DNA from 3 places in the Paenarthrobacter sp. 4246 genome. Region 3 is predicted to be linked to each of the others. Evidence: predicted binding sites of a transcription regulator. Region 3 holds the regulator's gene; each other region holds the start of a gene.

Region 1 (11,340 bases), on a different contig from region 3:
GGCAACGCTGTGCGTCGGCCGGGATCACGCTTCACGTTCCGCCGCTGGACCTTTGCACGGACAACGGTGCCATGGTGGCGGCCCTCGGTGCCCAACTGATCATGGCCGGTATTGGACCGAGCGGAATAGCGTTTGCGCCGGATTCCTCCATGCCGGTAACTACGGTTTCTGTGCCTGCCTAGGTTCGCGCCCAAGCAGGCACAGTCTCCACCTACGAGGCGTCCGGCCCCTTGCGCATTTGCTGCACGAGGTCCATGACCACTGCCTGCAGGTCCCCGTTGTGCTCAGCAGCAACACGCCGTTGACGCTGGTAGCTGGCTCCACGTTCGATGATTTTCAGGACGTCTGCCAGTTCCTCGGAGCAACCCAGCTTTTCCGCCACAGGTTCAAGCCGCGCAACGGTTTCCGCGAGGTGTTCGGTGACCAGCTGCTCGTTGCCCTCGGCGTCGAGGATGATGATGGCTTCCATGCCGTACCGCGCGGCACGCCACTTGTTCTCCTGAACATGCCATGGCGGCATGGTGGGGATGCTGCCGCCGGCGTCCAGGATGGAAGAGAACTCGTCCACCAGACACTGGGTCAGGGCAGCAATGGCGCCTACTTCTTCAAGCGTGGCCAGGCCATCGCAGATGCGCATTTCGATGGTGCCCAGGTTTGAGACGGGGCGGATGTCCCAGCGGATCTCCGATGTTGAGTCGATGACTCCGGTGGTGAACATGTCCTGGACGTAAGACTCGTATGCCTCCCAGGTTTCGAACTGGAAGGGCAACCCCGCGGTAGGGAGCTGCTGGAACATGAGAGCACGCTGGGAGGCGTACCCGGTTTCCTCCCCTGCCCAGTACGGGCTGGAGGCGGACAGTGCCTGGAAGTGCGGGAAGTAGTTGACCAGGCCGTCGAGGATGGGGAGGACTTTGTCCCGGTGGTCGATGCCCACGTGGACGTGGACGCCGTAGATGACCATTTGGCGTCCCCACCATTGGGTCCGCTCAATCAGTTTGGCGTAGCGCTCTTTGTCCGTGACGGGCTGGAGCAGGGGAGGGCTGAAGGGGTGGCTGCCGGCGCAGAACACTTCAACGCCCATGGGATCGGTGACTTCGCGGACTGCGGCGAGGGAACGGCCAAGGTCCTCTTTGGCGTCCTTGACGGTCTCGCAGATGCCGGTGACAAGTTCAACGGTGTTGAGGAGCAGCTCGCGCTTGATATGGGGGTGTTCGTCGTCCTCATTGAGGTCCGGGTGGTTGGCGGCGACGCCCTTCAGGACATCGTTCGCGACCGATACCAGTTCCCCGGTACGTGCATTGACGAGCGCCAACTCCCATTCCACACCCAGTGTCGATTGCCTGGATGGCGCAAAATCAATCTGCACGTAGTCCCCTCATTGTTTGGTGTCAGCCGGGTACAGGTCCCCGCTGTGGGGCCGCCAGCGGTCGGATCAAGTCTAATGCAGCCGGAACGCCGGTGATATCGACGGGAAACACCGTCGAAGCCTGCCGCTACTTGCTAATGAGAACTGTTCGCATTAGACTCAAGCCATGCACCTCACAGTAGTCAGCTCCCTGGACAGCCAATGCCGCGAGGCAGCCACCTCAAGGCTCGGCCGAACCCATGAGAACTCTGTGGTGGTCCTTCACGATCTCCTTGACGGGTCCCTGGTCCTCCGGCGCGTTTACAGGGGCGGTCAGCTGTTTGAACGCGAGACCACGGTCCTGGAGCATGGTTGCCTCAGCTGCACCGTCCGGCTTGACGTAGTCCCGACGGCGGAGCGCCTCGCCGCCTGCGGCTTTGACCACGTGGTTCTCGGCCTCCCGCCGGGAGTCGCCGCCGGAATGGCCGTCGCAGAACTTCGCCGTGGACTCAGCCGGCCGGCTGTCATGGACAATGCAGTGCTGGCCATTGACCCGGCGGATTTGGATGACCACATCTGGGACCGCCACACCCTGTTCGAATCCGGCTTCACGTCCATGCCCCAGGATGAGCGCACCAGTGGCGAATTCCTGATCGGTGAGTTCGGGCAAGTGGACACTGTGATGGTTTCCCCGGGTCTGGGGGCGGTCCTGGCCGGGGATCCGCGTGAAGGATCGGAGGCATGGCTGGTTGGCTTGGAACTGCTGGGTCAGTTGGCGCCCCATGCCAACGTTGTCGGATCGGCTGGGGTATTCCGGCCGGGGTGCTTCGACGATGCTGAAGCAGCGGCACGTAACCGGCCCGGCGTCGTGCGTGTGCCCTTGAGCGAAACGCCGGGGCCCTTCCGGACCGTGCTCCACAAAACGGGCCGTCCCCTTCACCCCGGACGCTTCCGGGAGGCGCTGCCACAGCTGGCCATCGGTACCCACTGGCTGCGCGGCCGCCTATGGATAGCCTCCGCGCCCACGCGGCGGATCGCCGTCCAGGGCATAGGCCCCAGGGTCTGGCTCGAAAGTACCGGAAACTGGCTGGCCGACTCTGCAGGGTCCGGCCCAGGCGAGGGAGCCGCTGGAAAGGCTGGCTCCGACGTCGACGCGTTCCTGGACTGGCACCCACACCACGGCGACCGCGGCACCGTCCTTGCCATCACTGGACGTTCCGAGGACATCGACCCGACGGAAATCCGCGAGCTCCTGGATGGCTGCCAACTGACGGAGGCCGAAATGACACTGGACTCCGGCGTTTGGGACGACCCCCTGGAACTCAGCGACGCCCTCTAATCCCGAATACCCACACCCACATCAAAGGAGAAACACCATGAAGGTCAGGAATTCGCTGCGTGCCCTCAAGAAGATCCCCGGCGCCCAGATCGTGCGCAGGCGGGGGCGTACTTTCGTCATCAACAAGAACAACCCGCGGATGAAGGCGCGCCAGGGCTAACCTCACGGGCCTGTCAGAGGTGCCGTGAATACACGGCCCTGGCAAGAGGGCGTTTAATGGGGGAATGCCAATCCTGAACAAAGACATGTCCCTGTGCATTTCGCTTGCGGCCCGGCCCAGCAATATAGGGACCAGGTTCCACAACTATCTGTACGATCTGCTCGGCCTGAACTTTGTTTACAAGGCATTCGCCCCCACTGACATCAACCTCGCGGTAGCGGGCATTCGCGGCCTCCCCATCCGGGGAGCCGCGGTGTCCATGCCATACAAGGAAGCGGTCATTCCGCTGGTTGATGTGATGGACCCGTCGGCACAAGCCATTGATTCGGTGAACACCATCGTCAACGACGACGGCGTCCTGACCGCCTACAACACGGACTACATCGCCATTGCCCGGCTCCTGAAGGACCATCAGGTTCCCAGCAGCCACACTGTCCTTCTCAGGGGTGCCGGAGGCATGGCAAAAGCAGTTGCCGCAGCGCTCCGGGACGCAGGGTTCACCGCTGTCACTATCGTGGCCCGCAACGAAACCACCGGACGAGCACTTGCGGATCTCTACGGATTCGGGTGGCAGGACGACGTCAACGGCGCAACAGCGGACCTGATCATCAACGTCACCCCGCTGGGGATGGCGGGTGCGGACGAAGCTGCCCAATCTTTCGATGACCCCACCATTGCTGGTGCGCAGGTGGTGTTCGACGTCGTGGCGCTCCCTTCGGAGACGCCGCTCATCACCGCCGCCAGGAACTCCGGCAAGAAGGTCATTACCGGTGCCGAGGTCATCGCCATCCAGGCCGAAGAACAATTTGTGCTCTACACAGGTGTGCGCCCCACTGCTGGACAGGTCCGCGAAGCCTCGGAGTTCTCCCGCCGCTGAGGTGCTAGGCCGTGACCGGCTCCACTACAACAGCCACTCTTTCCTCGCCGATCCTGGTAAGGACCAGGGTGGCTGTTTTTGCATCCTTGCCCTTTGATGGTTTGGCGGGAAGCAATTGCTTGCGCAGCTCTTCAGGAGTCACGGCCGTGCCACGCTTCTTAATGTCCAGCACGGTGATGCCATTGCTTTTCACCCAGGCTTTGAGGGCCTTGACGTTGTAGGGCATCACCTCAAGCACTTTGTAGGCTCGGGCAAAAGGAGTGTCGTGCAGTTCCGGCGCGCAGATGTAGGCGATGTGCTCGTCCACCAGATGCCCGCCCAGCCTTTCGGCGATGTCTGCTACCAAACCTGCGCGGATGACTGCGCCGTCCGGTTCGTACAAGAAACCTTCAACAGGCCCGACGGCGGCTGCGGGACCGGCGTCAAAGTCCTCGCCGCTGGTGATTTCAGCGGCGCCCTGGCTGCCAATGACCAGGGCCGCCCGGCGCACGCCAGGGCGGGCTACGCCGTTGAACCATAAGGTCACTTCGGTGACGTCCCCGCCCACCGAGACCCATTGGGCCTCGCAGCCGGAGGGCACGGAATCATGGGGGATGCCGGGTCCCATTTTGACGCCAATGGCACGTCCGGTGGCTGCCAGCTTCTCCACGAAGGACAAGGGGGGAGAGAAAGCCTCAGGGTCCCAAATCCGCTTGGTCCCCGATGTGGACGTCGTGCGGCGTGCAGGATCCAACCACACGCCGTCGATCCCGTCCAGCTCCACGGACGTGGCATCCGAGTGCACCACGGTGGCGTGCGGGAACGGGATGAGGTTGATGGTGGCGCAGGCAGCAGTGGTTTCATCCATCTCAACGGCTGTCACTGAGATGTCCATGGACGCCATCGCCATGGAATCGGCGCCGAGGCCACATCCGAGGTCGGCCACATGGGAGATTCCGGCCTTGGCGAAGCGCTCGGCGTGCCGGGCAGCGACGTTCAACCGCGTGGCCTGCTCCAAGCCTGCCTGGGTGAACAGCATCTGCCGGGCGAACTCGCCGAACTTCGCCTCGGCGCGGGTGCGCAGCCGGGATTGCGTCAGGACTGCGGCCACCAATTCGGCGGAGTGGCCGGCTTTGCGGAGATCCGCGTTGGTGCTGAAAGCGTCGGCCTCGCGGTAGGGCCCCAAGGAGGCCAGGAGTTCCCATCCTTCAGTGGTCAGCAAGGGTGCGATCTGTTCCTGCGGTGCGTGAGGCATGGAATCAAGCCTAACGGCGCGGCACTTGACAACGTGACGGGCGAATCAGCCGGATAGGGTTGTTTTCATGGAAGACACCGCAGCCCCGCAACCCTCCACCATGATGAAGTTCGCGCGACCCGCCCTCATAGCGGGGGCCGTGATCGCTGTGGTCTGCATCGGCTTGCTCATCATCATCTTCGCCTTGGATTCCTTCAACGCGGCCACCTATTCCGTCGCAGGCAAGAGCGTCAACGACGCCACCGACGAAGCGCGGGACATCCGCGAGCTCTACAGCGGCGCCCGCACTGGTGGGATTATCACCCTGGTGATTTCCGGCGTCGTTGCTGTTGCGGCCGCTGTGCTCCTGTACCGGAACCGCGGCAATGCCCCACTGGACGAGGATGACGACGGCCAGGACTACGACCTGGATGACCTGACGGGACGGTGACCTACGTTCACCGATGACGAAATGCTGGCACTCACCTTGACCGAGTGCTAACGATTTACATAGAGTCTAGTTAGCACTCTCCCCCGGAGGGTGCTAATAAATGCCAAGCGTCTTCCGGCACCGCGACGGCGGATGTACGCTCCGGCACCCTAGTTCTTAGTCCATGAATCAGCTCATGAAAAGGAGAGTCCGAGTGTCGGTCTCGATTAAGCCTCTTGAGGATCGTATTGTTGTTCGCCCGCTCGAAGCAGAGCAGACCACGGCTTCCGGCCTGGTCATTCCGGACTCCGCACAGGAAAAGCCGCAGGAAGGCGAAGTTGTTGCAATCGGCCCCGGCCGTTTCGATGACAACGGCAACCGCGTACCGGTTGACGTAGCTGTTGGCGACGTCGTCATCTACTCCAAGTACGGTGGAACCGAAGTCAAGACCGGCGGCAACGAGTACCTCGTTCTGTCCGCCCGCGACGTCCTTGCGATCGTCGTAAAGTAACTTCCCGGAGCCCCGCACCGCCGTCGAGTTGGAAATCATTTCCGACCGTCAGCGGTGCGGGTTTTCTGTCTTGAAAGGACACAACCATGGCAAAGCAGCTTGCTTTTAACGATGCTGCCCGCCGGTCTCTTGAGGCCGGTATCGACAAGCTCGCCAACACTGTCAAGGTGACGCTTGGCCCGCGCGGCCGCAACGTCGTGCTGGACAAGAAGTGGGGCGCTCCCACGATCACCAACGATGGCGTCACCATCGCGCGTGAAGTTGAGCTTGACGACCCCTACGAGAACCTTGGCGCTCAGCTGGCCAAGGAAGTAGCCACCAAGACCAACGACGTCGCAGGCGACGGCACCACTACCGCCACGGTGCTGGCACAGGCCCTGGTCAAGGAAGGCCTGCGCAACGTTGCCGCCGGCGCCGCTCCGGGTGAGATCAAGCGCGGCATCGAGGTTTCCGTTGAAGCCGTCGCAGCCCGCCTCCTGGAGAATGCCCGCGAGGTTGAAGGCACCCAGGTTGCCAGCGTCGCAGCCATCTCCGCGCAGAGCGACGAGGTCGGCGAGCTCCTCGCCGAAGCGTTCGGCAAGGTTGGCAAGGACGGTGTCATCACCATTGAAGAGTCCTCCACCACGCAGACCGAGCTGGTCCTCACCGAAGGCATGCAGTTCGACAAGGGCTACCTGTCCCCGTACTTCGTCACCGACGCAGAGCGCCAGGAAGCCGTCCTCGAGGACGCCCTCATCCTGATCAACCAGGGCAAGATCTCCTCGCTGCAGGACTTCCTGCCGCTGTTGGAGAAGGCCCTGCAGGCCAACAAGCCGCTCTTCATCATTGCCGAAGACATCGAAGGCGAAGCCCTCTCGACGCTCATCGTCAACCGCATTCGCGGCACCCTCAACGTTGTTGCCGTCAAGGCTCCGGGCTTCGGCGACCGCCGCAAGGCCATGCTCCAGGACATCGCCACGCTCACGGGCGCCCAGGTTGTTTCCCCGGACCTTGGCCTGAGCCTGGACACCGTTGGCCTTGAGGTACTCGGTACCGCACGCCGCATCACGGTCACCAAGGACAACACCACCATCGTTGACGGCGCCGGCACGGCTGAGGACGTGGCCGACCGCGTTGCACAGCTGCGCGCTGAGCTCACCCGGACGGACTCCGACTGGGATAAGGAAAAGCTGCAGGAACGCCTTGCCAAGCTGGCCGGCGGCATCGGCGTGATCAAGGTTGGCGCAGCCACCGAGGTTGAGCTGAAGGAAAAGAAGCACCGCATCGAGGACGCTGTTTCCTCTACGCGTGCAGCCCTCGAAGAAGGCATCGTTTCCGGTGGCGGTTCCGCTCTCATCCACGCCCTCAAGGCACTGGACGAGTCCCCGGCCGTCAAGGCGCTGGAAGGTGACGCAGCTGCTGCTGTTGGCATCGTCCGCCGCGCACTGGTTCAGCCGCTGCGCTGGATCGCCCAGAACGCCGGCTTCGACGGTTTCGTTGTTGTTGCCAAGGTGTCCGAGCTGGAAGCCAACCACGGCTTCAACGCCAAGTCCGGCGAGTACGAGGACCTGATCGCCGCTGGCGTGATCGACCCCGTCAAGGTCACCCGTTCGGCTCTCCGCAACGCCGCTTCCATCGCTGCCCTGGTTCTCACCACCGAGACCCTGGTTGCCGAGAAGCCGGCTGAGGAAGAAGACGCACACGCAGGCCACAGCCACTAGCAGCCTGTTGTACTGGAGCCCCGGCCACGTTCGCGTGGCCGGGGTTTCGTGCGTCTTGGAGGCGGCTGGCTGGCGCGCCTGCCCAAGCTATTGTGAGCGTTCGACGACGGCAGTAACCTGACGCTTATACGGCGGCTTGGGTGCGCCAACCGGGCTGTTCCCGGTCGCGGGATGAGTAACGACTATGCCGGCCACAACCTTGGATCTCGGACGCTCGGCGTTCTTCGAGCATCGCTGGAACGATGCTTTGGCCTGCCTCGCCCGGGCGGATACCGAGGGCGGCCTGCCTCCCCAGGACATTGAGCTTGTTGCCTCGGTTGCCATGCTCCTGGGTAGGGAATCGGAAGGTGTGGCCTATCTGACGCGGGCACATGACGAGTACGTGACCGTGGGGGACATCGCCGGAGCGGCCCGCTGCGCTGCATGGCTGGTCCTGTACCTCATGAACCTCGGGGAAACCGCACGTGGCCGCCGGCGAAGTGTCGCCCATTCCGTCCGGCATTATCTACTCGCAGTCATCGGAAGCTGTCGCCACGGGGTATCAGGGGGAGTACTCATGGGTGAAACTTCCGGTCTTCGACGAACAGGGTGAGCCGAGGCAGACCAGGGGAGTAGCAGACGACGTTCCCGGCGTGTTCTTCATCGGTCAGGAATTCCTCTTCGAGGCAGCCTCGGCAACGCTTCCCGGAGTCTGTCGGGACGCCCGCTACCTGGCCCGCCGGTTGGCAACGGAGCGACGTCCGGAGCCTGACGGTCGCCGGGCCAAGGAGACCCGCACACCGATGAGCCGGTAGAACAATAAAACCGCAGCCGCAGCTGTCACGATGCCCACCAGGTTGAGTGCCAGCTGCATCGCTGATCCGGCTGCTTTGCTGTATTCACCCAGAACCCACGCAACGGCAACGTAGCCTGCAGCCGGAACAGTCGTGACGGAAATAAACACACCCACCAGAGCCGAGGACCGGTGGCTGATCATGGACAGCATTCCTGCCGCTCCAGCGAGTGCGGCCACGATCAGCGAGTACGGACCCGGATGGTAGATGAACTCCACGGCTTATCCCCGCTCCAGCGTGTCCTCGGGGAACAACCCCAGAAGCACTGAGAGCCACGCTGCAACGGCCGTAACCAGCATCGCGAGGGGAAAACCGACAGCCAGGGCAAGCAATGAGGCACGTACCAATCGCCACTTCTGTTCCACCAACCCCACGGCCAACGCAGCGAGCGGTCCGAACTCGGGTCCCACCACCATTGCGCCCACAATCGCGATCGTTGAATCGGTCACAATGCCGATCGCCGCCCACTGTGCCGCTATCACCAAAAATGCCAGGAAGCTCCACGTCAGTTTCGAGTCCTCGCCGGTTTGCCTGGAAACCTCGTCCCAAATGACGGCGTCGGCCGATTCTCCAGGGGCGGCTGCCTCAGCGTCGTCAGCCCGTTTGGACAGACCAGGTCCGGTGACGATATGGAGATGGAGCCCAGGTCCGGAACTTTGAGCTCATGAAGCCGCTCGATCAGTTCTTCCGCGGATTCCCGGGCGATCTGAACGGCGATCACGTCGCCAGGTGGCACCACGGAAGCATTTTTGTGGACGGCCACCTCGGCGGCTCCGGTGTTATCGGTGCAACATTTCACGACGGCCTCGGACAACTCCGTTGGCACGCAAAGGCGCAGCTGCACGATCATGGATTTCCTTCCTTCGGCCCGGCTCCAGCGTAGTTCCATCACGTGCGCTTGGCTGTGATTCGGGCACAGGCCACGCACAGGCGGGGCTGGGAAAATGCATAGCTGTACCTGAGCTAATGGACCTTCGGAAGGCGGTCCAAGAGATGGTCCCGACTGGGGTGGGGCCACTGAACCGCGTATGATTGATGCTTTGTGCCACAGCTTTTGAGGAACTGCCTAACGTGACTATGCCAACGATCCCAGCCCCTGCCCGCGCCGGCAGGCGGTCTTCCGGACCCGTTGCAAAGTCGAAATTCCGCCCCGAGATTCAAGGTCTTAGGTCACTGGCCGTCCTGATGGTGGTCAGCTACCACATCTGGATCGGACGGGTTTCCGGCGGCGTGGATGTGTTCCTCCTGATCTCTGCCTTCCTGATGACGTTGCAGTTCACCGGCCGTTATAAGCAGGGGCGGCCAATGGACCTTGTGCGGCACTGGCTGCACCTGTTCCGGCGGCTGCTGCCCGCCGTCGTGGTGGTTCTCTTGGCCACGCTCGCGGCGACGTTTACCTTCCTTCCGCCCACACGGTGGGTGGAGGTAGTCCACCAGGCGTGGGCTTCACTGTTCTACTTCGAAAACTGGCTCCTGCAGGGCCTGGCCGTGAATTACTACGCAACCGACCACAGCCTCGCCAGTCCGCTCCAGCACTTCTGGTCCCTCTCCATCCAGGGCCAGGTGTTCATCCTATGGCCGGTCATATTCGCCTCCGTCGCAGTTCTTTGCCGCCGGTTCAGCCTGAGGTACCGGGCCACACTCGCGTACGTTTTTGCGATTATTTTTGTCCTGTCCCTCACCTACTCCGTCATTTTCACGGCCGCCAACCAGGCCGTGGCCTATTTCGATACGTTTGCGCGCCTTTGGGAATTCGCCTTGGGCACGTTGCTGGCGCTGATTCTTCCCGGGTTGAACTTCGCCAAGCCTGTCCGGGTCATGATGGGATGGATCGGCGTGGCCGCCATGCTCAGCTGCGGCGTCCTGCTGCAGGTGCAGACGGCATTCCCCGGTTTTGTTGCCCTGTGGCCCACGATGGCTGCTGTTGCCGTGATTGCCGCCGGCCAAACCGGGAGCCGTTTGGGCGTGGACAGGATCCTGAGTTCAAAGTTCCTGGTCCGGCTGGGCGACAACTCCTATGCCCTTTACTTGTGGCACTGGCCCATCCTCGTGATCGCCCTGGCATGGAGCGGGAAGGATCATGCCGGCTGGCTGTCTGGAACGGTCATCATCGCTTTGTCGCTGGTGCTGGCATTCCTGACCACCAAATACGTGGAGAAGCCGTTCCGGGAATGGAAATGGCCCGAGGTCAACCGCCGCCGATCGGCCATCGCCATCGCAGCCTGCCTCGCCGTGGCGTGCACGCCGCTCTTGGGGTTCCAGTACAAGCAGGACCTGGACCTCAAAGCAGCTCAGGCCCAGGCGTTCAACGACAACCCCGGTGCGCACGCGCTGGTCCCCGGTTACGTGGATCTGGTCAGCGACGGCGCCAAGACGCTGCCCACCGCTGAGCAACTTCCGGAAGACTGGGCAACGCTGTCGGGTCCATGCGAGGGCGATGCCAAGCCGGAGGACAAGCAACTGCAGGACAAGTGCCAGCAGAATGGCGTGGGGGAGGACGCCGACAGGGAAATCCTGGTGTTGGGCGACTCCCACTCCCAGCAATGGCTGGCCGCGCTGGGCCCCCTGGCCGAGGCAGAACACTGGAAGGTGACTGCCCTCTTGCTGGGCGGATGCCATTTCATGCCGGAGAACCCGGATGCCGATTCCGGCTGCAACGATTTCAACGCCGCCGCTTTCCGCTACGCAGCGGAGAAGGCGCCGGATACTGTTTTCATGGTTGGAACAATGGCGTCCCCGTCGTCACCGGATGAGCAGTTGGTGTACGGCTTTGAGCAGACGGTGACCAACTTCAATGACCTCGGAATCGAGGTGGTGGCCATCCGCGACAACCCACGTTTTGACTACAACGTCACCGAATGTGCGTTGTCCAAAGGGGTGGACAGCGCCGACTGCAGGTCCGACCAGCCCGAGGTCCTGGCCGCGGAGAGCC
Region 2 (11,340 bases), on a different contig from region 3:
AGGCTTGCCGTCGGCTTTGCGCCAGCCTTTGCGCTTCCATCCCGGCATCCACTTGCTGATGCAGTTGATGACGTACTGGCTGTCGCAAAGGATCAGCAGTTCTTCCTCCGGCACATGTGCCGTGGAGCGGAACAGGTCCAGGACGGCCATGAGTTCACCTTGGTTGTTGGTGCCGTGCGGCCAACCTCCTGCGCGCCAACAGGAGTCATCAACGTACCAGGCCCAACCGGCCGGCCCAGGATTGCCGAGGGCGGACCCATCGGCGGCAGCAATAATCGTCATGACCTTAATCCTGCCAGACCCCACCGACACTGAATCCGTGATAGGCCCCGACCAAAAAGCAAAACGGCGGTCCCCACCAGGTGGGGACCGCCGTCGTTTGCTCTAAAGCGTGACGCTTGGGCGCTGTATTGCTACAGCGTGGGGGCTTAGAAGCCGCCCATGCCGCCCATGTCGTCGCCGCCGGCAGCCGGAGCGTTCTTCTCAGGCTTGTCGGCAACTACAGCCTCGGTGGTCAGGAACAGACCAGCGATGGAAGCAGCGTTCTGGAGAGCCGAGCGGGTGACCTTTACGGGGTCGTTCACACCGGCAGCCAGAAGGTCTTCGTAGACGCCCGTGGCAGCGTTCAGGCCGTGGCCGGAAGGCAGGCCACGAACCTTGTCCACTACAACGCCGGGCTCGAGGCCGGCGTTGAAGGCGATCTGCTTGAGCGGAGCGTCGATGGCAACCTTGACGATGTTGGCACCCGTTGCCTCGTCACCCTGGAGGGTGAGGTTGGCGAATGCCTTGGCGCCGGCCTGGATGAGGGCTACGCCACCACCGGCAACGATGCCTTCTTCAACAGCAGCCTTGGCGTTGCGGACTGCGTCCTCAATGCGGTGCTTGCGTTCCTTGAGCTCAACTTCGGTTGCGGCACCGGCCTTGATAACTGCAACGCCGCCGGCCAGCTTGGCCAGGCGTTCCTGCAGCTTCTCGCGGTCGTAGTCGGAGTCGGAGTTCTCGATCTCGGCGCGGATCTGGGCCACACGGCCTGCGATCTGCTCGGCGTCGCCGGCACCTTCAACGATGGTGGTCTCGTCCTTGGTGACAACGACCTTGCGGGCGGTGCCGAGGAGTTCCAGACCAGCGTTTTCGAGCTTGAGGCCAACTTCTTCGGAGATGACCTGGCCACCGGTGAGGATGGCAATGTCGGCCAGCTGCGCCTTGCGGCGGTCACCGAAGCCCGGAGCCTTGACGGCGACGGACTTGAAGGTGCCACGGATCTTGTTGACGATCAGGGTGGCCAGGGCCTCGCCCTCGATGTCTTCGGCGATGATCAGCAGCGGCTTGTTGGACTGCATGACCTTCTCCAGAACCGTGACAAGTTCCTTCACGTTGGAGATCTTGGAGTTGACGATCAGGATGTACGGGTCTTCGAGGACCGTTTCCTGGCGCTCTGCGTCGGTGACGAAGTAAGCGGAGATGTAGCCCTTGTCGAAGCGCATGCCCTCGGTGAGCTCGAGCTCCAGGCCGAAGGTGTTGGATTCCTCGACCGTGATGACGCCTTCCTTGCCCACCTTGTCCAGGGCTTCGGCGATGAGGCTGCCGATTTCCGGGTCACCGGCGGAGATGGAAGCCGTGGCTGCGATCTCTTCCTTGGTTTCGATCTCCTTGGCGGAGGCCAGCAGTTCGCTGATGACTGCCTCAACAGCCTTCTCGATGCCGCGCTTGAGGGACAGCGGGTCGGCGCCGGCGGCAACGTTGCGCAGGCCTTCCTTCACCAGTGCCTGGGCGAGGACGGTTGCAGTGGTAGTACCGTCGCCAGCGACGTCATCCGTCTTCTTGGCAACTTCCTTGACCAGTTCTGCACCGATCTTCTCGTAGGGGTCGTCCAGTTCGATCTCCTTGGCGATGGAAACGCCATCGTTGGTGATCGTGGGGGCGCCCCACTTCTTTTCGAGGACGACGTTGCGTCCACGCGGGCCGAGGGTGACCTTGACGGCGTCTGCGAGGATGTTCAGGCCCCGCTCGAGGCCGCGGCGTGCCTCTTCATCAAATGCAATGATCTTGGCCATAACGGCGGTAGTCCTTTCGGGACAGTCGTTAAGAAGGTACCTGTCAGATGGGGTGCCCGCGACGGACGGTCCTTCGCTCGCGGCCTCTGTATGCCCCGCGCTCCGGACCTCACCCCACCAAGGTGTTTCTTGATCCTCCGCTGGAACGAACACCGCACAGCGCCGGGGTAACCCGGCCTGAACTTAGCAGTCGAACCATAGGAGTGCTAAATCAATAATTAGCACTCGACCGGGGAGAGTGCAAGCAGAGATGCCACTTTGCTCTATAAACAAAGGGCTTTCAGCCGAGGGCTGACGGAGATGAAGCGAAACCCCACAAGGAGCTATGCGACGCGCACACCTTCGGCTTGCGGACCCTTTTGCCCCTCACCCAGTTCGAACTCAACCCGCTGGCCCTCTTCAAGGGCGCGGAAGCCGTCCATTTGGATGGCGGACCAGTGTACGAAGACGTCGTCACCCGACTCATCCACAGTGATGAATCCGTAGCCTTTTTCGGCGTTGAACCATTTCACGGTTCCCAATGCCATGATGCCCACACTTTCGCAGTAGCCAAGACCGGTTGCCGGGATCTCCGTACCGGAATCAATCCACTGTAACCACAGTCACTATGCCGGCGCTCCCATGGAGGCCCGGGGCATCACTTTTGTTATTGAGGCTTAACCGAGTTGGGGCTTCAAGGCCACCGGGAAGGCCGGAGCTTTACTGGTAGCCCGGTCCTGCCACAACCACCAACTGCTGCTGCACCTCGGGCGATTCAAGGATGGTCTGGATGCCCAACAAGGTGCCCAATGCCTCGGCGTTGACCTTCTGCTCAGGCGCGTTGTAGAAGATCACGGATGTCTGCTGCGGCAGGCCGCCCCAGTTGCCCACGGTGCTCAGTGTCCAGCCGTCGGCTTCCACCAGGCCGGCGACGCGGCCAGCCAGCCCAGCGGTGCCGGCACCGTTGTACACGGCAACCGGGATGGACTTGTCCACTGGCGCGGAGGACGGAGTTGCAGACGGGCTCTCTGACGGTGTCGGCTCGCTGGATGCGGACGGTGCACTGCTGGATTCGCTCGGTGCCGCCGATGGCGACGAACCAGTCTGCTGCGGCGCCGGCGTCGAGACGCTGGGCGCTGCATTGGGAGCCACCACGCCGAGGTTCGGAAGGACCAGGAAGGCCACCAACCCCAGAACCAGGGCCACAGCCCCAACTGTCAGGACCGGCCACAACGTGGGGCGCGTGGTTTCCTGGGCATCCCGGTGAACTCCCTGCCGGGAGGTGTTCTGCGGGACCTGGTCGAATTCGTCCTTGGCATATTTGGTCATGGTGAAGCGTTGTCCTTGCTGGTTGCTGCTGACAGATCAGCCTGGCGATTTACGCGTCGGACCCCAAGCGACGTGCCGTCCGCGCACGCTGGCGGGACGTACGTAGTCTACGCAATCTCTTGACGAGCATGGGATCGTGGGCCAACGCGTCTTCGGTATCTATCAGCGCGTTGAGGATCTGGTAGTAATGTGTTGCCGAGAGATCGAACAGCTCACGGATGGCTTGTTCCTTGGCCCCTGAGTACTTCCACCACTGCCGTTCCAGTGCCAACATCTGCTGGTCCCGTTCGCTGAGCGGAGAGTCACTGCGGATCCCTGCCGCAAGGTCTGCAAGGGCAAACCCTGTTGACTGCGGCGCCATCGGTTCTGGTGCTGGTTCTGCCACGGCACACTCCTTCGACGCGTGTTGGGGGAAAATGTCCTACCCCTATGTTACGGGCGAATAACAACGCTGTCATTCGCCGGTCCGGGATTGCGCGGGAGACAATGGCGTGGTGAATGGCGAGGATGCACTCTTTGACCTTGAGCCGGCCGACCTGGACCAGACCGGTTTTGCCGAGCTCCCTGACCGCCCACTGGAAGAACTGATGGCCCCCGACTGGGCCGATGCCCTGCGGCCCGTGGAAGGGGAACTGCGAAGCGCCCTGGGCTTCGTCGCGACCCAAGCCAAGAACGGGAGCCACGTCCTTCCGTCGGCCGGCCACCTTCTGCGCGCCTTCCAGCAGCCGCTGGCAGACGTCAAAGTACTGATCCTGGGCCAAGACCCTTACCCCACTCCGGGACATGCCGTCGGGCTTTCCTTTGCGGTCTCGCCACAGACGCGACCCATCCCGCGCAGCCTCACCAATATCTACCGGGAACTGCACGACGACCTCGGACTACCTCCCCGGGTCCATGGCGACCTCAGCGCCTGGACGGGCCAAGGCGTCCTCCTGCTGAACCGTGTCCTCAGCGTCACTGCCGGAGAAGCCGGCTCGCACCGCGGCAAAGGTTGGGAGGCCATCACGACGGCGGCAGTCACCGCCGTCGCACGCCGTACGGACGGTGCGGGCCGGCGCAGCCCGTTGGTTGCCATCCTCTGGGGCAAGGACGCCGAGGGCGTTCTGCCGCTGCTGGAAGGAGCACCGTCAATTGTGTCGGTCCATCCCAGTCCCCTCTCGGCTTCCCGGGGATTCTTCGGCTCCAAGCCCTTCAGCCGCAGTAACGAGCTGCTTGCGGAACAGGGCGCCGAACCCATCAACTGGGAACTGCCTGTCTTGTAACCTTTGACTCATCCCCAGCGGACGTGCAGGAAATTAGCTTAGGCTTACCTACATGTCTGCTCTCCCTGTGACTTCGTCCGCCACCCGCACAACCCGCCCGCAGGTCAACCTGACGGTCCTGCGGAATGAACGCCTTTCGCCGCACATGGTGCGGATCGTGGCTGGCGGACCGGGGTTCAGCGACTACGCGAACAACCAGTACGTGGACCGCTACGTCAAGATCGTCTTCCCCCAGCCCGGGGTCGAGTACGAGCTTCCACTGGACCTGTGGGCCATCCGCGAGACCATGCCGCGGGAGCTGTGGCCGCACACCCGGACCTACACCATCCGCTGGGTGGACCTTGAAGCCCAGGAGCTGGCCATCGACTTTGTGGTGCACGGCGACGAAGGGCTGGCAGGCCCATGGGCGGCCGCAGCCGAACCCGGCGACTCGTTGGTCTTCACAGGACCCGGCGGTGCCTACAACCCGGCCCCCGATGCCGACTGGTACTTGTTCGCCGGGGACGACGCCGCGATCCCGGCGATCGCAGCATGCGTGGAGGCTCTTGCCCCCGATGCCCGCGGAACGGTCTTCCTGGAAGTAGACAATGAGGCCGACATCCTGCCGATTTCCGCCCCCGCTGGCGTGAGGCTGCACTGGTTGCAGCGCAACGGAGTACCCGCGGGCTCCAGCGACTTGCTGCTCGAAGCCCTGCGCACCACTGAATGGCTGCCCGGTCGGGTGGACGTTTTTGCCCACGGCGAGCGGGGTTACATGAAGGGCCTCCGTGAGATCTTCTTCGTCCAGCGTGGATTGGAACGTTCCCAGGTGTCATTGTCCGGCTACTGGGCACAGGGCCGTGTGGAAGAAGTGTTCCAAGCCGAGAAGAAGCTTCCGGTCGGACAGATCTAGATTCGGCACGGATACATCTTCAGCTCTTAAAATACGAACGGCGCCGCCTCATGGCAGCGCCGTTCGTGGTCTCTTACTTATCGCCTGCGGACCCTGCGCCGCTCGTTGCTGGACAGGCCCTTGGTCAATGGCCGGGCGAGGTTGTCGCCCAGAACGATGCCCGCAGCCACGCCGAGGACAATCGCGCCTGCGTTCAGCATGCCGCCCGCACCCAGCAGAATGTCCCCCTCTTCAACGGTCAATACATACATTGACCGGAATATAGTGAGGCCGGGAAGCAGGATCAACGCCGCCGGAACTGCAACCACCAGCTGCGGTGCTCCGAGTTTGAGCGCCACCACACGTCCCAGCAGGCCAATGACCACCGCCGCGACGGCGGGTGACAGGCGATCGCCGAGCCCGGCTGCCCCGGCTCCCCACAGAACGAAGAAGCCCACTATGCCAACTGCCGCCGTCGGGAACAACAGACGCATTTGCGTTTGTTCGGTGACACCGATGGCCACCACCGCGATTGCGATCAGGATCGCCTGACCCCACAAGGGATACGCATCGGGGAATGTATCCGTGACGTCCAGGACCTCGCTGCCAAGCAGTGTTCCGACCACCACGGCGACGCCGATACCTGCCACGATGGCACCGAACGTCAGCGCCGTGGATAGGAACCGGCCGGCTGCAGTCACCGGGAAGCCGTTGATCGCATCTTGGACAGACGAGACAAGTCGACCCGTTGGCAGCAACAGCAGGATTCCGCCGGCAACCACAATGGACGGAGCAATGTCCACACCCGCCCACCGCAGCATCAGCGCGATAAAGGTGACCAGGAACGCGCACGCCATGGTGTTAAAGAAGTCCGCTGTCCGCCACCGTGCAAGCTGGCGTGAGAGCAGGCTGATTAGGATATTGGAGCAGAAGGCCACCGCGGATGCGCCCAGGCCACCTCCCAGGACGCCTACGAAGACCGCCGAGAAAATACCGAAGGCAATGGTGACCATCCAGCGCGGGAAAGGCTTGGCACTGCGGATGATTTCGTTCAAGCGGCGCACGGCTTCATCGCGGCCCACTCCCCCGGCAACTATGTCAGTCACCAGCTGGTGCACCTGCGCCAAGCCGGCGTAGTTGTTGGTCCAGGATCGAACAACGCGCAGCAGCGTGATGGGCGTCTGGTCCTTGGGAGCGTAGTTGATGGCCACCGACTGGTTGGTGATGTCCACTTCAACGTTCTTCAGGCCCAGGGCGGCCGTCACAGCGATCATGCTCGTCTCAACTTCAAGGGCGCCCGCTCCATAGCGGAACATGACCTCCGCCAGATGCAGGGCGAAGTCGATGGTCTTGCGGGCCGAAGCATCCACTCCCACTACTTGGATGGTGGGGTTGGCATAGGGGCTTCCCGCCAAACGGTCCACGATGTTCATGGGCGCCGTGGGCGGGCTGTCACCTTGGACAAGACGCATAAGCATACGCTTGGCGTTGACGTTTTGCCGGACCTGGGATGGCCTGAGCGGCTGGGTTTTGGGCAACCCGTCAGTATGGGGCCTGCTGGCGGACCCGTCGGGGCGTTCAGTCACGCGGTGATCCTCCCTTGGCTTGTGTGATTAGAGGTTCCTCCGAAATTTTCCTACTACCGGCAATTTCTCCAGTGGCAATCGTCCCAGTACTGTCTGGGCGGCCCCTGCAAGCTTCCTTACCGCGTGGTAGCCGTGGAAGATCAGCGGGTTCACTGGTGCAACGAAGTCCCCTACCAACTGGACCACCTCGCCCCCGAATCCCTTCTTGAATTCGTAGCCGCCATGGCCGGTCTCATCCTGGCCTTGAATGCCGAAGGTGCCGTAGAAGTTGTAGCGCGAGTATCCGTTGTTGAGCGCGTGCAGCATCATGCCCCAGTACAGGGACGTAGCGCCGTTGAAGTAGATATAGTCCTGCACGGTGCCGCCAATGACGCACACCAGTTCGTCGCCCGAGCATGCGAAGTGGATGGCGGCCACAGTGGCCACGCCTACGGAGTCCGGGAAACGTTCAATGTCCTTGAGGCTGCGCTCATAGCTTTCCACGAGGTCCTGGACTACCTTGACGCGGTTGGCCTTCTTCTTGCTGCCAGTCTCTTCGACTTCACGTTTGAGGTCTGCGAGGGTCTTTGATTCAGCCTCCAGCCGTTCCGTGATGTTCGCCCGGTACTCAGGAATGTTGATCTTGGCCATCATGAGCTTGGTGAACTCGTCCGAGGTGTTGCGGAGCAATTGCTCGTAGTACTCGCGTTCGCGGTACGTGAAGCCCTTCTCATCTCCGGCGGTACTCAGCGCGTTGTAGAACTCATCCAACGTTTCCAGCGTGGCCTGTTCCAGGTACACGCCGTTCTTCTCGGCTTTACGGATGGCCTTGCGGGTGCGGTAGTTCATGCCCATGATGAGCTCTTCGGAATCAGCAATGCCGTCGAGCTGTTTGATGAACATCCAGTTGATGTTGGCGAAGTTCATGTCGAAGCCTTGGTGCTTGAAGCCCAGCCCCTCGAATTCCTTCAACAGGGGACGGTTGTCCTCCACCTCGGGGTGCTCTGCGCCCTCTTCATCGCGTGCTATGTACCGGATGTTGGGTGAGATCCGCAGTTCAGCGGCCTTCTTCGAGGCTGCGTGCTTTTTCAACTGTTCGACGACGAAGCGCACCACGGCGGGGTCGCTGTAGTCCATCAGGGGTCCCTTGGCGCAGTCTGCGATCTTGTAGCCCAGGCGGTTGGACGAGTAGACGAGTTTTCCCGCAGCGATCAGGCTGCCGCCCTGCATGACCCCGAAGAGTTCCACTTCCTGGCCACGGGCACGCTGGAATCGCGTGAGGTCCATGGACTGGATGAAGCTTCCCTGTGGGTGTCCCTTGGCAAAGGTCTCGAAATCAGCGTCACTGAGATTCACGAATTCCATGGCGGTTCCAGCCTCAATCGGAGTCAAAGAAATTTCCTCACCTAGATGTAGATTTGCACCCGTTGGCGGCCGGGGCGGGCCTGAAGTTGCTTGGCTTGGTGGCTGCGGTGACCGTCAGTAGAACTGGCCGCCGGTGCGCATGGTCTCGAGTCGGCGGAAGATGCGTTCCGCACCCTTGAGCCACAACTTGTAGCGGACAGGTCCCAGGACGAGGTCGTAGCAGCCCACGAAGTCCGTGACGGTTTTGGTGAAGCTTGTCTTGAACGATCCCAGGCCGTAGAGCGGGTGGCTCTTGTCCTTGATCCTTGCGGCAGGCGGCGTACCGCAGAAGTCGTACTCAACGCAGCCGAGCTCCTGCATGCGCTGGATCGCTGCCCACTGGACCAGGTGTGAGTCGCCGTACTGCTTGCGGTTCTGGGTGGATCCGCCGTCCTTGTAGGTGGCCTTGGAGCCGTAGTTGATGACGAAAGCGCCCACGCTCGGTGTTCCGTCCTCGTGAACGAAAAAGAAGTGACCCTGGCCCCGGCTGCAGAACTCTTCCCAGAACTTTGCGTAGTACTCGTAGCTCCGCAGCGGCATGGCACCTTTAGCGTCCATGGTGTTCCGCATGAGGGCGTAAAGCTTGCGATAGCTGTCCTCGCCGGGCTCTCCCTGCACAACCTCGCACCCTTCGCGTTCGGCCCTGCGGACCGCGTTCCGGGCGCGTGAGGAGATGCTGCGGAGCACCTCATTGGCCGGTGCGGAGATGTCCAGCAGCGCTGTGGAGTCGTTGGACTGGATGTTGGGAGCCTTGACCAACCCGGCGGCCTTGAGTTGTGCTGCAGCCTCTGGCGATTCAACGACGTCCGGCTCGATCTTGATGGTGAAGACGTTCATCTTCTGCTCCTTGGCCAGGGTGGAGATGGCATTGAGCATGGGGCTGATGTCTTCCACGGCGGCAGCGTCCGGGCCCTTGATCAGGTACCAGAGCCGGCCCATGACCGGGAACTTCTTTTCCAGGAGGAGGTTGTAGCTGGTGTAATCGGAGGTCTCCACCACCAGACGGCGGACCAACCAGCCGTTACCGTCCTTGACTGCCGCGTAGGCGTCCGACTGCAGCATGTTGCCGCCGTTGGGGTTCGCCGTGACGTGCTTGTCCCAGTTATCGATTTCCTCGGCGGTGGCAAAGCGGGCGGTAAATTCTCGCAAGGTGGCCGTGTCCAATCTCAGGGTTTTGGTGCAGTGTTCAAAAGCGTAGTGCGCATGCGGACATGCAGCCTCAAGTCTATCGGGCTGAGAAAAATCGACTCATCTACCAGGAGAAAGGCGCCCTGGCAGGTGTCTACAAACGGATCTGGTCCGTGCTCTCCAGCTGGATCGCCTTCGGCTGCCTGCCCAGTTCCCGCTGGCCGCTGACGAGCCTGTCCGCGTTGGTGAGCCGGCTGAGGCTGAGTCCTGTTAGGTCGGCGATGTGCCCAATAGGAACCTGGAAGGTCCGGAACGGCCCCAGCGGAGGTGGTTCGCCTTCCAGGAGCCGCTGGTCGATGGCCCTCCTCAGCTCGACCTTGCCCAGCAGCGGCGACTGGTCAAGGACGAACCCGACGGCGGCCAGCTTGGCATCGTTGGTCCAGGCGGCGATCTTCCAGAACTTCCGCGGGATCTGGACGCCGCGGTAGGGCTGGTCATCGTCAAGGAAGACGGGCCCCGTGAACACGCTGAGCTTGGCGTCGTGGGCATCGGCGTGGCTCAGCACGTGGTCCTCGAGCCCTACCCACAGCTCTTTGCCTTGGTTGAAGTCATCCACCTGCGGCGCAGCGTTGGTGAAGGCAAACGTGTCCTGGTTGGCTTTCTTGGCCGTGGCCGCGTCACCCCAGACGGGATCCAGACGTCTCACCAGGTGGCCGCGGTCGAACGCGTTGTTCTTGTAGACGTCCGGGCCCGCCTGCTGTTCCCTGGGGATCCTGTCGTCGAAATGCCACGTCCCCTCGCGGGCCAAGGGATTCAGCTCCGCGCCGCTGATGTTAACCCCCACGATCGCCGCGAGCTTCCGGGCAGCCCGGAAGCGCACGGAGAAGTGGATGTAGTCCAAAAGAGTCGTCGTTGCCGACGGACTGGGCAGCTCAAGGCGTGCCCGCAAAAAATCCCTGTCGTATCCCCCGCTCATGGATACAGCATGGCACTAGGCACTGACAGTAAACAGACTCAGCATTCGACGACGTTGACGGCGAGGCCGCCCATCGCTGTTTCTTTGTACTTATGGGACATGTCCTTGCCCGTTTCCCGCATGGTCACGATCACCTCATCCAACGAGACCCGGTGTGTTCCGTCGCCCCAGAGCGCCATCTTCGCCGCGTTGATCGCCTTCGCCGCAGCAATCGCGTTCCGCTCAATACACGGAATCTGCACCAACCCACCGATCGGATCACACGTCAGCCCCAGGTTATGCTCCATCGCGATCTCCGCAGCATTCTCCACCTGACCCGGAGTACCACCCATCACCTCAGCCAACCCGGCAGCAGCCATCGACGACGCCGACCCCACCTCGCCCTGACACCCCACCTCAGCACCCGAAATGGACGCCTGCTCCTTATACAACACACCCACAGCACCGGCAGCGAGCAAGAACTTCACCACCACATCGTCCTTATCAGCCTGGGAAGCCTTGTCCATGCCCGGGGCGTAATTCAACGCGTAATACAACACCGCCGGAATGATCCCCGCCGCACCATTCGTCGGCGCCGTCACCACACGCCCACCGGACGCGTTCTCCTCATTGACCGCCAGCGCGATCAGGTTCACCCACTCCTGCCAATACTTCGGATCGTTCCGGTCCTTGTCCTCCTTCAACAACCGCTCCAACCAATCAGGAGCACGACGACGGACCCGCAACCCACCCGGCAACACACCCTCACGCTTCAAACTGGTTTCAACGCAGG
Region 3 (9,391 bases):
GGCTACGCACGAGCTCCTGGAGATTGGTGTCAGCTCGCCGGAGCCCACGCCATCCAAGGGCCTGGGCGTCGGCGAGGTGGGATACCTGATCACCGGCGTGAAGGACGTCCGTCAGTCGAAGGTTGGCGATACCGTCACCAACCTGGCCAAGCCTGCCTCGGAGTCGCTCAGCGGCTACGCCGACGCCAAGCCGATGGTCTTCTCTGGTCTCTACCCGCTGGACGGAACGGACTACCCTGTCCTCCGCGACGCCCTCGAAAAGCTGATGCTTAACGACGCCGCACTGGTTTACGAGCCCGAGACGTCCGCGGCACTGGGCTTCGGTTTCCGCGTTGGGTTCCTCGGTTTGCTGCACCTGGAAATAACCCGTGAGCGCCTTGAACGTGAGTACAACCTGGACCTCATCTCCACGGCTCCCAACGTGGAATACGAGGTGACACTGGAGGACAAGAAGGTCATCCACGTCACCAACCCCAGCGAGTACCCCACGGGCAAGATCTCCGAGGTCCGCGAGCCGATGGTTTCCGCCACCATCCTGGCTCCCAACGAGTTTGTTGGTTCCATCATGGAACTCTGCCAGAGCCGCCGCGGCCAAATGCGCGGCATGGATTACCTCTCCGAGGACCGTGTGGAACTCCGCTACTGGATTCCGCTGGCCGAGATCGTGTTCGACTTCTTCGACCTCCTGAAGTCCAAAACCCGTGGCTACGCGTCGCTGGATTGGAAAGCCGACGGCGAACAGGTTGCGGACCTCGTCAAGGTGGACATCCTGCTGCAGGGTGAACAAGTGGATGCCTTCAGTGCCATCACCCACCGCGACAAGGCCTATGCCTACGGTGTCATGATGACCGGCAAGCTCCGTGAGCTCATCCCGAGGCAGCAGTTCGAGGTGCCCATCCAGGCAGCCATCGGATCGCGCATCATTGCCCGCGAGAGCATCCGGGCCATCCGCAAGGACGTTCTTGCCAAGTGCTACGGCGGTGACATCACACGCAAGCGCAAACTGCTGGAAAAGCAGAAGGAAGGCAAGAAGCGCATGAAGATGGTGGGTCGCGTGGAGGTTCCCCAGGAAGCATTCATCGCAGCCCTGACCACCGACGAGTCCAAGGACAAGGCCAAGAAGTAGATGCCCAGCGTCCTACCTTTGGGCGATCCGGCACCTGCGGACGGAGTACTTCCCCCGCAGGTGCTGGATGGCGTGGAGCACCGCAACTTCGGGCTCTACGTCCATATCCCTTTTTGCGCCGTTCGCTGCGGCTACTGTGACTTCAATACCTATACGGCCACCGAGCTTGGCGGCGGGGCCTCCCAGGACGCCTACGCCACAACCGCGGTGTCCGAACTCGACTTCGCGGCTCTGGCACTGGATGCCTCAGGGCTGCCCCGGCGGCGGCTGAGTACAGTCTTCTTTGGAGGCGGTACGCCCACGCTCCTCCCCGCGGAAGACCTGGCACGAATCCTGCGGGCCGCCGTCGACCATTGGGGGCTTGAGCCCGGTGCCGAGGTAACCACCGAAGCCAATCCGGATTCCGTAACCCCTGAGTCCCTGAAGGTGCTGGCCGATGCCGGATTCACCAGGGTCTCGTTTGGCATGCAGTCAGCTGTGCCCCACGTGTTGAAGGTCCTTGACCGGACCCATACCCCCAGTCGCGTGCCGCTCGTGGTCCAGTGGGCCCGTGAGGCCGGACTCGCGGTGAGCCTGGACCTTATTTACGGTACGCCGGGGGAGTCCATGGCGGACTGGCGGTTGTCCCTTGAGACGGCATTGTCCTACGAGCCTGACCACATCAGCGCCTACGCATTGATCGTGGAGGATGGCACAAAGTTGGCGGCCCAGATCCGCCGCGGCGAAGTGCCCGGAATTGACGACGACGATCATGCGGCCAAATACGAATTGGCTGATTCGTTGATCTCTGCCGCTGGTTTGAACTGGTACGAGGTCAGCAACTGGTCCCGCACACCCGATCAAGCGTGCCGGCACAATCTGGCCTACTGGCGCGGCGACGACTGGTGGGGCATCGGCCCCGGTGCGCACTCCCACGTAGGGGGTGTCCGGTGGTGGAACGTTAAGCACCCCACAGCATACGCAGGTCGCTTGGGTGCGGGAAGCTCACCGGCGGCAGGCCGGGAAACCCTCGACGCCGAAACCCGGGAAGTCGAACGCATCATGCTGGAAGCACGACTCGGTACGGGGCTTGAAGTGGATGCCTTGGACGCGGTCGGCCGCCATGCAATGGCAGGGCTGATCGCCGACGAACTGGTTGATCCTGTGCAAGCGTTCAAAGGCCGGTTGACCCTTACGCTGAAGGGCCGGCTGCTGGCTGACGCCGTAGTCCGGAAAATTCTTCCCGACTAATTCCCAGCCCGGTTGATGGCTGGGGGAGGGTTACTTGATCCAGCGCAGGTTGAGCTTGTAGCGGTGCGGCTGGCCGTGGTTGACACGGATTCCGGCCGAGACGGAGAAGCAGGTCAGGGCTACCCAGATGCCAGTGGCGATCACGGCAAAGATGTTGCCTACTACTGGCAACAGCACCAGGATGTTGGCCAGAACGGCAGCGATGGTGGGAGGCAGCGTGAAGTTCAACGCTTCCTTGGATTCCTGTGCCGTGAACGGTCCGCGGTCACGGAAGATCAAGTAGATCAGGAGAGATGGCAGGCATCCGAGAATGCCGCCAAAGTGTGCCAAGGTAGCCCACTGCCTGTCCTCGCTGGCGGTCAGTGGCAGCGCATTTGCAGGCGCGCCATGGTACTGGGGCTGGCCTGCGGCGCTGCCCGGTTCTTCAGGAGCGTTCTCTGCCACGGTGTGTTCCCTTTGCTGTAAAGATGGTGCGGTGTTGCTGTCCCAGAATACCGGCCCCGGCAGGCTTCCCGGGACAAGCGCCACGATGACACGTCAGTTGCTGCTGCTTTGGGGCCAAAGGTCAGGGAACTGTGAGGAAATCGATGACTTCCTCCACGCGGCCCAGCAGCGAGGCCTCGAGGTCTGCGTAGCTGCGAACCGCTCCAAGAAGACGCTGCCAGCCCAGTCCTATATCCTCAGCGGTCTCGTGAGGCCACCCGAAGGCGGTGAGGATCCCGGTCTTCCAGTCGGTGCCGCGGGGTACGGACGGCCAAGCCTCAATTCCCAGAACTTTGGGCCTGATGGCCTGCCAGACATCGATGTAGGGGTGGCCGACAATCAGGACGTTTCCCGCGGCGCCAGGCACAGTCATGGCTTCAGCTGCGATGCGCGACTCTTTGGAGCCGGCCACGAGGTGGTCCACCAGGATGCCGAGGCGCCGGCCGGGACCGGGGTTGAAGGCGGAGATTGCCGACTTGAGGTCATCGACTCCATGCAGGGGCTCCACCACAATGCCCTCGACGCGGAGATCGTCGCCCCAGACCTTTTCGACGAGTTCGGCGTCGTGTTTTCCTTCCACCCAAATGCGGCTGGCTTTGGCCACCTGGGCGCGTTGTCCTTCAACCTTCACCGAACCCGACGCTGTGCGCCCGGCCTGAACGGCCGGCGTCGATTGTCGGGGAGCCGGGGGCATCAAGCGGATGGGCTGCCCCTCGAGCAGGAAGCCAAATCCGAGTTGAAACGACTTCGTCTTCCCCCGCCTGTCCTCCAGGGACACGATGTGCATGCCACCGGTTTTCTCAACCCGGGTGACTTCGCCCACCCAGCCAGATTGGACATCTTCGAGGATCATCCCCCGTTGGACGGCAACCTCCGGTAGTTGCCGTTTGGCAGGAGCTGACAGATCCTGCGGACCCCACGTGTCGAAAGCCAAGGAGTTCCTACCTTTTGTGCTGGGTTGGGAAAGGAAAGTTCAATGCTAGCAACGGGTTGGCTCATACTAGACTGGTTAGCACTTGGGCATGTTGAGTGCTAAGCGGACCCGGTCCCGGAGACCACGGCAGTCGTCAGGAGGTGGAGCAATGAGTGAGCCACGCAAGTTGGAAGTGCTGCGTGCCATCGTTGAAGATTACGTGCATTCACGCGAGCCTGTCGGTTCGAAGGCCCTTGTTGAACGGCACCATCTCGGTGTTTCAAGCGCCACCATCCGTAACGACATGGCCGTTCTGGAAGAGGAAGGCCTCATTGCAGCGCCCCACACCAGTGCCGGCCGCATTCCCACCGACAAGGGCTACCGCCTGTTCGTCGACCGCATCTCCCAGGTCAAGCCCCTTTCGGCCGCCGAGCGGCGGGCCATCCATTCGTTGCTTGAAGGCCCTGATGAGGTAGACGACATTCTGGAGCGCACCGTAAGGCTCCTGTCGCAACTGACCAACCAGGTCGCCGTCGTGCAGTATCCGCACTCCAACCGCGCCCTGGTACGGCATGTTGAGTTCGTCCTGTTGGCGCCTCAACAGGTGTTGGTGGTGCTGATTGCCGATACCGGCAGCGTCGGCCAGAAGGTCATCGACGCTGGTTCGAACGTGGGCGACGACGCTTTGATGCAATTGAGGTCCCGGTTCCTGAGCAGCATCGCAGGGACGCAACTGGCCCTGTTGCCGCAGGTGCTTCCGTCGGTGATTGCCCTGTGTCCGCCGGAGCTTCGGGGACTGGCCCAAACCTTGGCCAACGGACTGCAGGCCTTGAGCGACAACAGCCGCGAAGAACGCATCCTGATGGCGGGTACTGCCAACCTCGCCAGATCCAACGTGGACTTCCCCTTGAGCATCGGTCCGGTGCTGGAAGCCCTTGAGGAACAAGTTGTCATGCTCCGGTTGTTGTCAGACATGGGGGACGACCCCCGAGGCGTCACCGTGAGCATCGGCCGGGAAAATCCCTATGACGGATTGGCCGAAGCTTCCGTCGTAGCCACCGGCTACGGCTCCGGCGCCAAGGTAGGGATCCTGGGGCCAACCCGCATGGATTATCCAACTACCATGGCCGCCGTCCGGGCCGTGGCCCGTTACCTTTCACGCATTCTCGGCGGCTGAACGCCGGCCCGAAGAAACATCCGCAGTACAACAAGGAAGAGATACCGACTTTGAGCAGCCACTATGACGTTTTGGGAGTCTCGCCGGAAGCCACCGGGGAAGAGATCAAAAAGGCGTACCGCAAGTTGGCGCGGAAACTCCACCCGGACGTAAACCCAGGGGAGGACGTCGCGGAGCAGTTTAAAGCCGTGACCCATGCTTATGAGGTGCTGTCCGATCCCCAGAAGCGCCGCGTCTACGATGCCACCGGCAACGAGAATGGAACGGACAACGGGTTTGGCGGTGGATATTCCGGCCAGGGCTTTGCGTTCCAGGACATCTTCGACACCTTCTTTGGTGGTGGGGGTGGTCATGGCGGCCCGGCCTCCCGTGTCCGACGCGGCCAGGACGCGCTCATCAGTGTCCGCATTGACCTGAAGGACGCCGTTTTCGGTGTCAACAAGAAGCTCGAAGTGGATACCGCCGTGACCTGCCCCACCTGTGACGGCAGCTGCTGCCGCCCGGGCACCCACCCGGAACGTTGTGACATCTGTGGCGGCAGCGGCCAGGTCCAGCGCGCTGTACGGTCCATTCTTGGCCAAGTCATGACCGCTGCCCCTTGCGGTTCCTGTGAGGGCTTCGGCACGGTCATCAAGGACCCCTGCAATGAGTGCAACGGCCAAGGCCGCATCCGCAGCCGCCGTTCCCTGACCATCAAGGTTCCTGCCGGTGTTGCCACCGGTACGCGCATCCAGTTGTCCGGTCAGGGCGAAGCAGGCCCAGCAGGAGGCCCGTCCGGCGACCTCTACGTGGAGATCCGTGTCAACAACGATTCCATGTTCATGCGCGAAGGCGACGACCTCCACGCCACCCTCAGCGTGCCCATGACAGCCGCGGCGCTGGGTACGGAGCTGCAGCTGGATACTTTCGACGGCGCACAGGACATTGATGTGAAGGCCGGAACCCAGTCAGGCGAGATCATCACCCTTCGGGGGCTGGGCGTCACGCACCTGCGTGGTTATGGCCGTGGGGACCTCAAGGTACACCTCCACGTTGAAACGCCAAGCAAGCTGGATCCTGCGCAGGAGGAATTGCTGCAGCAGCTCGCCAAGCTTCGCGGGGAGCAGTTCACCGAAGGAAAGCTCGTGGCCAGCGGCGGAATGTTCGCCAAGCTTCGGGACAAGCTCGGTAACCTGTAGCGGTGAGCAACCCCGTTTTCTTCACCTCGACCGGCAGCCTTAGCGATGTCAGCCCCGGCGCCAGGTTCGTGCTGGAAGGTTCAGAAGCGCGGCACGCGGTTACGGTCAAGCGGCTTGAGGTGGGAGAGCCCGTTGACATAGCCGATGGTGCCGGCGCGCGGTTGACTGGCACGGTCGCAGAAGCCGGGCCCGCCAGCCTCACCGTCATCGCCTCCGACGTGGTCTTGGAAGAGCAGCCGGACGTCCGGCTGGTGCTGGTCCAGGCCTTGGCTAAAGGTGATCGCGACGAACTTGCCATCGAGACGGCCACGGAACTCGGAATCGACGCTGTGCTTCCGTGGCAGTCGGAGCGTTCGATTGTCCGCTGGAAGGGCGATCGCGCCGCAAAGGCCCATGCGAAGTGGGAGTCAGTGGTTACCGCTGCCGCCAAGCAGGCCCGGCGGGCATGGATCCCCGAGGTGCGGACTATGGTGGACACCGGGTCCCTCGCGAAAGCCGTTGCCCAGGCTGACCTTGCCATCATCCTGCATGAAGACGCCAAGTATCCTTTGCGGACCGTCCTTGAAGAGGTGGCGGCAACCAATTCCACCGCACCCCGCGAGGTGCTGCTGATTGTGGGGCCCGAGGGCGGGATCTCCCCCCGCGAGGTAACGCGGCTCAGTGATGCCGGCGCCGTGACGGCACTTTTGGGGCATCATGTCTTGAGGTCGTCGACGGCGGGACCGGCCGCCGTCGTTCTTGCGAGCGACATCCTGGGCCGCTGGTAGCGGTGTAGCCTGGCGGCCTTAGTCCGCAACCGGCCCGGGGCAGCTACTCGACCGTGAACCGCTACCCGACCCTGAACAGCCGCGTGTCGGTGCTCGTCGCGATGGTATTTCCGGCGCTGTCCACCTGGGAGACACGTACCTCGTACTGGCCGGCTTTCAACGTAGCGCCAAAAGTGAACAACCCATACTGCCCGGGTTCGCCGGTGGCTTGCGTTTGGCCGGTGAGAAGGCTGGTCTTTTCGCCCTTGCCGTTGTCCTGCAGTACCTGCCAGGCGATGGGCTTGGAGCTGTCCGTGCTCCGCCCGTTGAACTTGACCAGTCCTGTGGGCAGGGTGGTCTCTTCCTGCGGATCGATGATCCAGAGCGGGGCAACCAAGGAGGCGTCGCGCGTCATCGGCTCACCCAGCTGCACTTGTCCGAACGCCATGTAGTCCTTATGGCCATCAACCAGGATGACCACTTGAATCTGCTGCCCTGAATTGATGAGCCCTGAAGACGAGGCTGCGGCCGTCGCCGTGTAGACGAGTTGCTGCACTGCCCGCTGCGCCATGCCGGCGTCCAGGTTTGAGTTGAAAGCATCGCGGGAAATATCGACTGTAATGACGTTTTTGCCCGAAATGGACGTGGCCAGGTTGGCGGGTTCCTGCCAGGGCGTGAAGAAGTCATGATCCAACGGCTTTTCCGCCATCATGATTCTCAGGGCGGTGGTCACGGGATTTCCGTCGCCGGAGATGTCTCTGAATTCGCGGTAGAGGTAGATCTCTTCCTTGCTCCGCCCAATCCAGTAGACCGGGATCTTGGTGGAGGCCTGGGTGGTTTCCAGCGGGGCGTTGCTGGCCGGGGCTTCCTGGACGGTCAGAGGCGGCGGGGTGGAGGCAGCCTGGGTGCCGCCGCCGTTGGCGATGCAACCGGTCAGGAGGAGGACAGCGAGCATCGCCGGCACGGCAACAGCGGACTTGGTCCGCTTGTTCGCGCCATGATCGTTGCTGGCTGTTTTCCTGATGGGTTTCCTGTCCTGCCCTGCATGGTTCGGCAGCCATTCGTCGGCTGGGGTGCGGGGTTATGTTTTCACCCGCTATGCCAGCTTGGCACATCGTCGACGGCGGTCGGCCGGGTTTCCGGAGGAGGCCGCCAACTGAAACATGATTGATACCGGCTTGATGCCGAGTTGAGACAAAACGTCCGCATCAGCCCCGGGGTGCCGAATGAGGCTTCCGGGGGAGGTTCATCGCGGGCCGGGCTGGCGTAGGATTGGAGACATTCCGGCATCAACGCGGGCAGTGAAAGCCCGCAGCGAATGTCGAATCGATGGCGTTATTGCAGACCAACCGGAGGAGAAAAGGCCTGAGGGCCAGCACTATGAGTGAATCTTTGAACGGGCGGCTCAGGACCGGAAACGGCAACCAGCCGCCTAACGAGTTCCCGCACACTTTACCGGGCACGCGCACGGAAGTCGTCACCTTCGACAATTCCGACCAGATGGTTCACTCGCTGGGCAGCCATGACGAAGCCCTAAGGTACATCGAGGAACAATTCCAGGATGTCAGCTTCCATGTCCGCGGCAACGAGCTCTCCATGACCGGCCCCTCCACCGTCATTCCCCGCGTCATGCGCCTCCTGGAGGAAGTCCGTGGGCTTGTGGCGAAAGGGACTGTGGTGAGCCCGGACATCCTTCAGCAGCTGGTGTCCCTGCTGAGGGCCCAGTCGGTACAGAACCCGGCTGATGTGCTGACCCACAACATCCTTTCCAGCCGCGGCAAGACCATCCGCCCAAAGACACTGAACCAGAAGAACTACGTGGATGCCATCGACGCAAACACGGTGATTTTCGGTATCGGACCAGCTGGTACGGGAAAGACATACCTGGCCATGGCCAAGGCCGTGCAGGCACTGCAGATGAAGGAAGTCAGCAGAATAATCCTGACGCGGCCTGCAGTGGAGGCCGGGGAGCGGCTCGGTTTCCTGCCCGGTACATTGAGCGACAAGATCGATCCGTACCTTCGCCCGCTGTATGACGCCCTTCACGACATGATGGATCCGGAATCCATCCCACGGCTGATGGCTGCAGGCACCATTGAGGTGGCACCGTTGGCATACATGCGCGGACGTACGCTCAATGACGCCTTCATCATCCTCGATGAAGCGCAGAACACCACACCGGAACAGATGAAGATGTTCCTGACCCGCCTCGGCTTCGGTTCAAAAATGGTGGTCACCGGCGACGTCACCCAGATCGACCTTCCGCTGGGCGCAACGTCAGGCCTTCGGATCGTCCGGGAGATCCTGACCGGCATAAACGACGTCAATTTCTCCATTCTTGAGGCGGCCGACGTCGTTAGGCATCGCCTGGTGGCCGACATCGTATCCGCCTACAGCACCTGGGATGACGCGCACCGCAAGGACGCGTCAGGCACACATTACAAACGTGGAGAACGTCAATGAGTATTGAAGTCAACAATGAGTCCGGCGTGACGGTGGACGAAGCCCAGCTGGTGACGTTGTCCCGCTTCATTTTCG

What was found. The regulator HrcA, encoded in region 3, represses chaperone genes, less so after heat shock. The targets are predictions, from matches to a motif close to TTNGCACTCGNNNNNNNCGAGTGCNAA.
Region 1: groES (co-chaperone GroES) is a predicted target of HrcA. The motif match lies at 5,410-5,436, and genes of this name have one in related genera.
Region 2: groL (chaperonin GroEL) is a predicted target of HrcA. The motif match lies at 2,238-2,264, and genes of this name have one in related genera.

The regions. Positions count from the first base shown of each region.
Region 1 is NZ_JBEPOP010000001.1:68,180-79,519, reverse strand. It holds gene tsaD (tRNA (adenosine(37)-N6)-threonylcarbamoyltransferase complex transferase subunit TsaD) at 1-182, shown strand, start outside; gene ABIE35_RS00370 (glutamate--cysteine ligase) at 212-1,366, opposite strand; gene ABIE35_RS00365 (GTP-binding protein) at 1,533-2,684, shown strand; gene ykgO (type B 50S ribosomal protein L36) at 2,722-2,844, shown strand; gene ABIE35_RS00355 (shikimate 5-dehydrogenase) at 2,909-3,721, shown strand; gene ABIE35_RS00350 (THUMP-like domain-containing protein) at 3,726-4,955, opposite strand; gene ABIE35_RS00345 (hypothetical protein) at 5,023-5,385, shown strand; gene groES (co-chaperone GroES) at 5,579-5,875, shown strand; gene groL (chaperonin GroEL) at 5,962-7,575, shown strand; gene ABIE35_RS00330 (hypothetical protein) at 7,760-8,167, shown strand; partial or broken gene ABIE35_RS00325 (DUF389 domain-containing protein) at 8,282-8,824, opposite strand; gene ABIE35_RS00320 (hypothetical protein) at 9,073-9,291, shown strand; gene ABIE35_RS00315 (acyltransferase family protein) at 9,486-11,340, shown strand, end outside.
Region 2 is NZ_JBEPOP010000002.1:452,327-463,666, forward strand. It holds gene ABIE35_RS04805 (RNase H family protein) at 1-282, opposite strand, end outside; gene groL (chaperonin GroEL) at 429-2,054, opposite strand; gene ABIE35_RS04815 (cold-shock protein) at 2,378-2,581, opposite strand; gene ABIE35_RS04820 (LytR C-terminal domain-containing protein) at 2,754-3,362, opposite strand; gene ABIE35_RS04825 (DUF3263 domain-containing protein) at 3,412-3,747, opposite strand; gene ABIE35_RS04830 (uracil-DNA glycosylase) at 3,854-4,624, shown strand; gene ABIE35_RS04835 (siderophore-interacting protein) at 4,677-5,516, shown strand; gene ABIE35_RS04840 (threonine/serine exporter family protein) at 5,594-7,081, opposite strand; gene ABIE35_RS04845 (peptidoglycan bridge formation glycyltransferase FemA/FemB family protein) at 7,109-8,425, opposite strand; gene ABIE35_RS04850 (lipid II:glycine glycyltransferase FemX) at 8,540-9,628, opposite strand; gene ABIE35_RS04855 (DNA/RNA non-specific endonuclease) at 9,747-10,568, opposite strand; gene ABIE35_RS04860 (L-serine ammonia-lyase) at 10,607-11,340, opposite strand, start outside.
Region 3 is NZ_JBEPOP010000003.1:190,735-200,125, forward strand. It holds gene lepA (translation elongation factor 4) at 1-1,126, shown strand, start outside; gene hemW (radical SAM family heme chaperone HemW) at 1,127-2,356, shown strand; gene ABIE35_RS06255 (DUF4870 domain-containing protein) at 2,387-2,800, opposite strand; gene ABIE35_RS06260 (DUF3097 domain-containing protein) at 2,922-3,773, opposite strand; gene hrcA (heat-inducible transcriptional repressor HrcA) at 3,922-4,929, shown strand; gene dnaJ (molecular chaperone DnaJ) at 4,980-6,107, shown strand; gene ABIE35_RS06275 (16S rRNA (uracil(1498)-N(3))-methyltransferase) at 6,110-6,874, shown strand; gene ABIE35_RS06280 (GerMN domain-containing protein) at 6,936-7,808, opposite strand; gene ABIE35_RS06285 (PhoH family protein) at 8,234-9,316, shown strand; gene ybeY (rRNA maturation RNase YbeY) at 9,313-9,391, shown strand, end outside.